Regions from separate parts of the Pseudomonas sp. MAFF 730105 genome, predicted to be linked through region 1. Evidence: predicted binding sites of a transcription regulator. Region 1 holds the regulator's gene; each other region holds the start of a gene.
The links. Region 1 encodes FliA, which starts transcription of late flagellar genes. Its sites were predicted from a motif close to CTAAAGTTTNNNNNNNNNNNGCCGNTAA; they were not measured.
Positions count from the first base shown of each region.

Region 2: PCOSP_RS14495 (methyl-accepting chemotaxis protein) is a predicted target of FliA. The motif match lies at 1,318-1,345, and genes of this name have one in related genera.
Region 3: PCOSP_RS01770 (methyl-accepting chemotaxis protein) is a predicted target of FliA. The motif match lies at 1,070-1,097, and genes of this name have one in related genera.
Region 4: PCOSP_RS14315 (methyl-accepting chemotaxis protein) is a predicted target of FliA. The motif match lies at 955-982, and genes of this name have one in related genera.

Region 1 covers NZ_AP018438.1:1,901,790-1,903,981, reverse strand. The annotation lists gene PCOSP_RS08490 (chemotaxis response regulator CheY) at 1-198, opposite strand, end outside; gene fliA (RNA polymerase sigma factor FliA) at 365-1,108, opposite strand; gene fleN (flagellar synthesis regulator FleN) at 1,105-1,935, opposite strand; gene flhF (flagellar biosynthesis protein FlhF) at 2,051-2,192, opposite strand, start outside.
Region 2 covers NZ_AP018438.1:3,293,069-3,295,260, forward strand. The annotation lists gene PCOSP_RS14495 (methyl-accepting chemotaxis protein) at 1-1,221, opposite strand, end outside; gene PCOSP_RS14500 (undecaprenyl-diphosphate phosphatase) at 1,470-2,192, shown strand, end outside.
Region 3 covers NZ_AP018438.1:397,769-399,960, forward strand. The annotation lists gene PCOSP_RS01770 (methyl-accepting chemotaxis protein) at 1-994, opposite strand, end outside; gene PCOSP_RS01775 (outer membrane protein assembly factor BamE domain-containing protein) at 1,278-1,532, shown strand; gene PCOSP_RS01780 (lipocalin family protein) at 1,564-2,133, shown strand.
Region 4 covers NZ_AP018438.1:3,252,424-3,254,615, reverse strand. The annotation lists gene PCOSP_RS14320 (GNAT family N-acetyltransferase) at 1-910, shown strand, start outside; gene PCOSP_RS14315 (methyl-accepting chemotaxis protein) at 1,031-2,192, shown strand, end outside.

The DNA.
Region 1 (2,192 bases):
ATGGCGCAGCAAATCGATACCGGTCATGCCAGGCATGTTCCAGTCAGTCACCAGAAAGTCGATGCTCCCGCTGTTGAGAACCGGGATGGCAGTAGTGCCATCGTCGGCCTCGACCGTGTTGGTGAACCCAAGGTCACGCAACAGGTTTTTTATGATCCGCCGCATCGTTGAAAAGTCATCAACAATGAGGATTTTCATGTTCTTGTCCAATTCGACCTCCAAGCAGTCTTAAACGCGTGCAGCACCTGAACGCGCCATTTCAATCAATCCGGTACAGCATTCGACAACGGCCCGGGACACAACGGATCGAGACTGCGCAACACGTGCCACGCAAACCCTGCTCGCAACCTCCCCGCACCGATTGTCAGCGCGCTCGCCACTCCCCCAAACGCCCCCGCAAACGGGCGGCGCACTGGCTGTGTAACTGACTGACCCGCGATTCGCTGACCCCCAGGACTTCACCGATTTCCTTGAGGTTCAGCTCTTCGTCGTAGTACAGCGCCAAGACCAGTCGCTCACGCTCCGGCAAATTGGCAATCGCATCGGCCAGCGCGCTCTGGAAACGTTCGTCTTCCAGATCACGCGCAGGCTCCATGTGAGTACTCGCGCCATCCTCGTGCAGCCCTTCATGATCGCCGTCCTGCAACAGGTCGTCGAAACTGAACAGGCGGCTGCCCAAGGTATCGTTCAAAATCCCGTAATAATCATCGAGACTCAACTGGAGTTCGGCCGCAACCTCATGATCTTTAGCGTCTCGCCCGGTTTTCGCTTCGATAGCGCGAATGGCGTCACTGACCATGCGGGTATTACGGTGCACCGAACGGGGTGCCCAGTCGCCCTTGCGGACTTCGTCGAGCATCGCGCCACGAATGCGAATGCCGGCGTACGTCTCGAAACTGGCGCCCTTGCTCGCGTCGTATTTGTTCGCCACTTCGAGCAGTCCGATCATGCCCGCCTGGATCAGGTCTTCAACCTGGACACTGGCCGGCAACCGCGCCAGCAAGTGATAGGCGATGCGCTTGACCAGGGGCGCGTAACGCTCGATCAACTCGTACTGGGCGTCCCGTGCCGATTTTTTGTAGAGGTGGTTGTAACCGCTGGCTGTCATAACACGGGCCCTGCTGTTTGTTGCACGAGACGCTCGACGAAAAACTCCAGATGCCCACGAGGGTTGGCCGGCAGTGGCCAGGTATCGACCTTCTGGGCGATCGCCTTGAATGCCAGCGCGCATTTGGAACGGGGAAAAGCTTCATAGACGGCACGTTGCTTCTGGACAGCCTTGCGCACGCTCTCGTCGTACGGCACGGCGCCGACGTATTGCAGGGCAACGTCCAGGAAGCGATCGGTGACCTTGGTCAACTTGGCGAACAGGTTGCGCCCTTCCTGCGGGCTCTGGGCCATGTTGGCCAGGACGCGGAAGCGGTTCATGCCGTAGTCACGGTTCAAGAGCTTGATCAGGGCATAGGCGTCGGTGATGGAGGTGGGCTCGTCGCAGACCACCAGCAGCACTTCCTGGGCGGCACGCACGAAACTGACGACCGAATCACCGATACCCGCCGCCGTGTCGATCACCAGCACATCGAGGTTGTCGCCAATGTCGCTGAATGCCTGGATGAGACCGGCGTGCTGGGCCGGGGTCAGATGAACCATGCTCTGGGTGCCGGAGGCGGCCGGCACGATACGAATCCCGCCCGGCCCCTGCAACAACACATCACGCAGTTCGCAGCGGCCTTCGATCACGTCCGCCAGCGTGCGTTTGGGTGTGAGCCCCAGCAGCACGTCCACGTTCGCCAGGCCCAGGTCGGCGTCCAGCAGCATGACCCGTCGGCCAAGCTCTGCCAGAGCCAGGGACAAGTTCACTGACACGTTAGTCTTGCCGACGCCACCTTTGCCGCCGGTCACCGCGATCACCTGTACGGGATGCATGCTGCCCATGTTCGTTCTTTACCTGTCTTACTTAGACGGAGGCCACATTACTGGCTGCGCGTTCACATACGGAACATTGCCTGGCAGACCATCGATGTAGGTACAAAAAATATTCATGATTACCTCAGCCAACCTGCTTGGTCGGGCTGTGGTAGATATCAGCGAACATATCAGCCATGGCTTCTTCGCTGGGTTCGTCCTGCATTTGCACACTCACGGCACGGCTGACCAGTTGGTGGCGACGCGGCAGATGCAAATCATCCGGG
Region 2 (2,192 bases), 1.4 Mb from region 1:
CCGGCCTTGCTCCCCGGCGCGAGCGGCTTCGATCGCGGCGTTGAGGGCCAGCAGGTTGGTCTGTTCGGCGATGGAACGGATGACCTCCAGCACGCTGCCGATCTGGGTGCTTTCGCTGGCCAGGGTACGAATCACTTCAACCGCTTGGTCGATGGTCTGGGAAAGACGGTCGATCTGCTGCAAGCTACCATCGATGTTGACTTGGCCCTGCTGGGCCTGGGACTCGGCGTCGCGCATTTCACTGGCGGCATGTTCGGCGTTCTTGGCCACATCCTGGACGCCATAGGTCACTTCGTTGATCGCCGTGGCCACCAACTCCATCTGCTGCGATTGCTGTTGGCTGCGCTCCTGGGCCTGGGCGGCGTCGCTGCCCAATTCGCTGGACGATTGCCCCAGGGCGCTGGCAGAAACCTGCAGCTGGCTCACCACCTCGCGCAGCTTGGTCGTGAACGCGTTGAAGTGGCGCGCCAGTTGGGTGACTTCATCCTGGCCATGGGTGTCGAGGGTGCGGGTCAGGTCGCTTTCACCGCTGGCAATGTTGGCCATCGCGTTCACCGTCTCTTGCAGGGGCCGCACGATGCTGCGCACGATCAGGGTCAACAGCAGGCTCATGATCAGTGCGATCGTCAGGCCCACCAGCGAGGCCTTGATCAGTTGGGCCAGGAACTCGGCCTGTACGTCATCCACGTATACGCCCGAACCGATGATCCAGCCCCAGGGTTCGAACAGTTTGACGTAGGACGTCTTGCCGACCGGTGCCTCGGCGCCCGGTTTCGGCCATAGATAGTTCACCATCCCGGCACCCTTGGCCTTGGCGATGATGACCATCTCGTTGAACAGTGCGAAACCGTTCGGGTCGCGGATCGCCGAGAGGTTCTGGCCCTCTAGCTTCGGGTTGGTCGGGTGCATGATCATGACCGGGGTCAGGTCATTGATCCAGAAATAGTCGGTTTCGTTATAGCGCAGGCCACGCACGGCACTGAGGGCCTGTTTCTGGGCGGCTTCGCGGGTCAGGGTGCCGGCGGTTTCCAGGCCATGGTAGTAGCTCAGCACGCCGCTGGCGGTCTGGACCACATGCTGGGTTTTCTGCACCTTGGCCTGATAGAGATCGCTGTGGATCTGTTTCAGCATCAGGGCACCCAGCGTGAATACCATCAAGATGGCCACGACGAGGATGAGCCACAAGCGTCGGCTGATCGACACATTGCGCAAGCTATTCATACGCTGTCACTCCAGTTTCTTGTTCTTGTCATCCACGGCCGGTGGATTGCCCCCTGGGCCATAACGCGTCGGCGTTATGAGGGCTTGTCTGATAGGATTTCGGCCTCGCGGCGCAAAACCTGAGCCTGCCTTTGATTTTTCATTGGTTTTTTGGGCTATGGCGCAGTTATCGTGCACCCGCTGCTCGTAAGGGCATGACTCTTGATTATCGATGAGGTCCTGCTGACAGGGCCTTTCTTGGGGGATGAATGGATTTGTGGACTGCCTTTCAGGCACTGATTCTTGGCATTGTAGAAGGTCTGACGGAATTCCTGCCGATTTCCAGCACGGGGCACCAGATCGTTGTCGCCGACTTGCTCGGGTTCGGTGGGGAACGGGCCATGGCGTTCAACATCATCATCCAGTTGGGGGCGATCCTGGCAGTGGTCTGGGAATTCCGGCGCAAGATCTTCGATGTTGTGTTGGGTTTGCCCACCCAACCCAGTGCCCGGCGGTTTACCGCCAACCTGTTGATCGCCTTCCTGCCAGCCGTGGTGCTGGGCGTGCTGTTTGCGGATCTGATCCACGAATACCTGTTCAACCCGATCACCGTGGCCGCCGCGCTGGTGGTGGGTGGTTTCATCATGCTGTGGGCCGAACAGCGCCAGCATGAAGTACACGCCGAAACGGTGGACGACATCACCTGGAAAGATGCAATCAAGGTCGGTCTGGCCCAGTGCCTGGCGATGATTCCCGGCACCTCCCGTTCCGGCTCGACCATCATCGGCGGGTTGCTGTTCGGCCTGTCGCGCAAGACCGCGACCGAGTTCTCCTTCTTCCTGGCCATGCCGACCATGGTCGGTGCGGCTGTCTACTCGGGCTACAAATACCGCGCGCTTTTCGTACCGGCGGACTTCCCGGTGTTTGCCATCGGTTTCGTCACCGCGTTCATCTTCGCCATGATCGCCGTCAAGGGGTTGCTGCGGTTCATC
Region 3 (2,192 bases), 1.5 Mb from region 1:
CCTGGCCGTGAATGGTCAGGCGTCGGGTCAGGTCACCTTCACCTTCGGCAATGTCATGCATCGCACGGCCCATGGTCAGCAGCGGTTGCATCAGCACGCGGATCAACATGCCCAGCAGGGTGATGATGAACACCACGGCAATGATCATGGCGACCAGCGCCGAGGTACGGAACTCGCTGAGCATGGCCAGCGCGGTGTCCTTGTCGAGTACCAGTGCCACGTACCAGTCGGCGCCCGGCACGCCGTTGACCCGGGTGAACGAGATGAATTGGGTCTTGCCGTCGAGTTCGACTTCTTTCATGCCCGGGCTGACCTGCGGTGCCCCGTTGGGGTAGGCCTCGGCCAGGGTCTTGAGGATGCGTTTGCTGTCGGGATGGATCAGGATCTTGCCATCGGCGCTGACGATGAAAGCATGGCCGTGGCCGCCGAAGTTCAGCGAGTTGATGATGGTGCTGATGCTCGACAGGTCGATGTCCGCACCCGCCACGCCGATCATCTGGTTCTGTCGCTGTACCGGGGTCGCGACGGTGATGACCAGTTTGCCCGACGAGGCGGCAATGTAGGGTTCGGTAACGATGGTTTGCTGTGCGCTGTTGGCGGCCTTGTACCAGCCACGGGCGCGAGGATCGTAGTCGGCGGCGCGATTGCCGGCCGGCACGGAGAACATTACACCGTCGACGCCACCGAAGTAGCTGAGCTGGAAGTTGCCAGTATAGGCGGGCAGGTCGATGGCTCGCTTGAGGCTGGCAGCGCTGTTGCCGTCCACGGCGATCTGCTGGGCCAGCGATTGGAGTAATTGGATACGACCGTCGACCCACGTCTGGATATTACGGCTGGTCAGGTTGCCGAGTTCCTGCATGGAAGTTTCGGTGCTGTTGCGCAGGCTTTGACGCTGACGATAGTCGTTGAACAGGATGAAACAGGCGAACGCAACGGCTACCACAAGGGCTGCGGCCAGCAGGATTTTGTGGCTGAATTTCATGTTTCTGGTCATTAAGAACGCTACCGCATAGGAGCTGGTCAGGAAGGGGCGTCAATTTGCCATAAGGCAGGGTTTCGCGCTGTTCTTTTATCGGCCTGAGAGCGCCGGGATTCAGGCGTCAACGAGGTAAAACCGACGAAATGCACGACGGCATCACAAACTTGTTGATTTACCGACGAACTACCTGCTTTTACTCCAATAAATACCGGGTTGCGCGGGGAACCAGATAGGGGTTTTCTCTTCTAAGCTTCAGGTTGGCACCCTGCCACCTCCCTTCCGCTCCAGGAGTTTCACGATGTCCCTGCGATCTATCGCGTTGTTGTCTTTGTGCGTCTTGTTGACCGCATGCAGCAAGGTCAACCAGGAAAACTATTCGAAGCTGTCAGCCGGCATGTCCAAGGCCGAAGTCGAGACGTTACTGGGGAAACCGACCGACTGTTCGGGCGCGCTCGGCATGTCCAGTTGCACCTGGGGCGATCAGAAAAGCTTTATCAGCGTGCAGTATGCCGGTGAGAAGGTGTTGATGTTTTCCGGCCAAGGCCTGAAGTAAACCGGGGCCACGTGCCCGCGGGAGAAAAATAATGATGCGGTTATTGTTAGTGCTTTTGGCTGGCCTGGTATTGGCCGGCTGTGCCACTTCTGGCGAAGACCCGTTGGCGCCCAAGACCGTCAACAGCGTCAATCTCAAGCGTTACCAAGGGACCTGGTACGAGTTGGCTCGCCTGCCAATGTATTTCCAGCGCAACTGCGCACAATCGGAAGCCCATTACACCCTCAAGCCTGACGGCAACATGGGGGTGTTCAATCGCTGCCTGACCTCTGACTGGAAGTGGGAAGAAGCCAAGGGCACCGCTACGCCACAGGTGCCGGGCAAGACCGACAAGCTCTGGGTCGAGTTCGACACCTGGGTCTCGCGGATCCTGCCGGGTGTATCGAAGGGACAATATTGGGTGTTGTACGTCAGCGATGACTACAAGACCGCCATTGTCGGCGACCCTAGCCGGCGCTACATGTGGTTGTTGTCCCGTACGCCGACGGTCAACAGTGTGGTGCGCGAAGAACTGCTGAGCAAGGCACGCCAGCAGGGCTATGACACGACACGACTGATCTGGCGCGCCTCGGATCGGCAGATGGCCAAGACGTCGGACTGACGGCCAGGAAATAACCCTGTGGGAGCGAGCCAGCTCGCGATGACGGGCCTTCATTCAAC
Region 4 (2,192 bases), 1.4 Mb from region 1:
GGATGCCATCGGAACCAGCGAACTGTTCCGCCGGGTATACGGCGATCACTACGTTTCGCCAGACGTCTACGTGCCCCACATGATCTGCCAGCACAATCAGCATCGACATTGGTTTTCCATGGTTGCCGTGATGGAGGACCGGGTGGTGGGCCACGCGGCGTTGTGCCGACCGGTCGCGAACCGGGAGGATGCGGAACTGGCACTGGTGGCAGTGGACCCGGCACGGCAAGGCAGCCAGATCGCTACCCGCCTGGGCCGGCTACTCCTGGAGCGCTGTAACGACCTCGGTCTCGTCAGGCTGTCCATCAAACAGGTCACCAGCCACCTCTACAGCCAACGATTGGCGCAACGACTCGGTTTCCATGATGTCGGGCTGATGCCCGACTACGTGCCCTCGCCGTTCGCCGCGGCCCAGGCCGAGACGATTGTGATCGGCTGCCAGATGATGGGCGAGCATCAGCGGCCTTTGCCGCAGGTGCACTGGCCTGCCTCGTGCCAATGGTTGATGACTCCCTTGGCAGCGCAATTTGGCACCACCGTCGACGATGCACCGGCCTCGATGCAGCCACTGCAGATCAGCTCACTACCCGGGCGTATCGACGTGGTCGCTGGTCACATGAGCCGGCATCTGGCCAGGCAACTGCAACGCTTGCCGGCCCACTGGTCGATCTCGGTACGACTCGGACTGCGTCGACAGTTCCCCGAGGATTATCGACGGTTGATGGCTGCCGGCTTCATTTTTACCGGCATGGTGCCCGTCGAAGGCGAGCTGCACTGGCAGGCGCTGTTTCACCGTGGCGCGCTGGCTCGCCAGCTCGACCTGCATGCCAGGCCGATGCAACGACTGCACGATGAGCTGCAGGCCCATACACAGACCTGGAGAGGCACGCGGTCCAGCTCGGCGGCGTGACGGGAGGCGGGCGACGAACGGTACCCCGCGCCAAGCGTCCGACATTCAAGCGCTATGGCGAGGGGCCGATACAGATAAGTCTACCGCCCCGAAAGACGCCTTCGAGCAAGGAACTGTCCAATGCCCTCATTCCGCACTATTCAGGCTCGCTACACGCTGTTCCTGGTCCTATTCATCCTGGTGTTGTCCATCCTGACGGTCGTGGGCATCAGTTATCTGGTGGCGCCCAAGCTGCGCCAGACCGAGGAGCAAGTGGCGCTCAACCGCATCGGCGAAGTCGCGGAGCAGATCCAGGGCGAGCTGAACAAAGTACAGGCCCAGCAACGCAGCATCACCCAGACCATTCCGTTGCTCGACAGCGATGCCATCGACAAGGTACTTCCAGGTCTGGTGGACCAATACGGCGAACCGAAAGTCTTCGGTGGCGGGATCTGGCCGCTGCCCAACCAGCGCGCCGAAGGACGCAACAAGTTCAGCACGTTCTGGCACCGCGATAGCTCTGGCAAGCTGGTGGTCAATACGTTCTGGAACAGCGACGCCGCACCAAACTATTACGAGCAGCCCTGGCACAAGGGCGGCATGGCCACCCCGCCCGGCAAATGCGCCTGGGCCGCCGCCTATAAAGATGACGCCAGCGCCGAACCGCGCACCAACTGCGCCATGGCCATCCAGAAAAACGGCGTTCCTTATGGCGTCTCCACCATTGACGTGACCCTGGGGTTCTTCAATGACCTGGTGGCGCGCAAGGAAGCCGACCTGAACGCCGAGATGCTGATTGTCGAAGGCGACGGCAAGATCATCAGCAACAGCTCGCGCATCAGCGGTCCGATCGTGCTCAAGAATGTCAGCGAACTGGCCGCCGCCTCGCCCTTTGCCGCTCAGGTCAAGGCAGGCCTGGCTCACCGTGATCAACCGTTGCAGCGGGTCGAGTTCGACAACAAGGGCGAAGCCAGCACGTTCTTCATGCGCCCCATCGAAGGCACGCCCTGGTTCCTCGCCACCGCCTTGCCAACCCGCCTGATCACCGCCCAGCGCGATGACGTACTGAATACCCTCAGTCTGCTGCAAATCCCGATGGTCATCCTGTTGGTGCTGATGCAGTTGTACGCCATCCGCCAACTGACCGGCCGCATGAAGATACTCAAGGGCAACATCGACGCGCTGTCCACCGGCGATGCCGACCTGACCCGACGCATCACCATCCGTGCCGAGGACGAGCTGGGAGCAATTGGTCATTCGGTCAACCGCTTCATCGTTTATCTGCAAGATATGATCGGCGAAG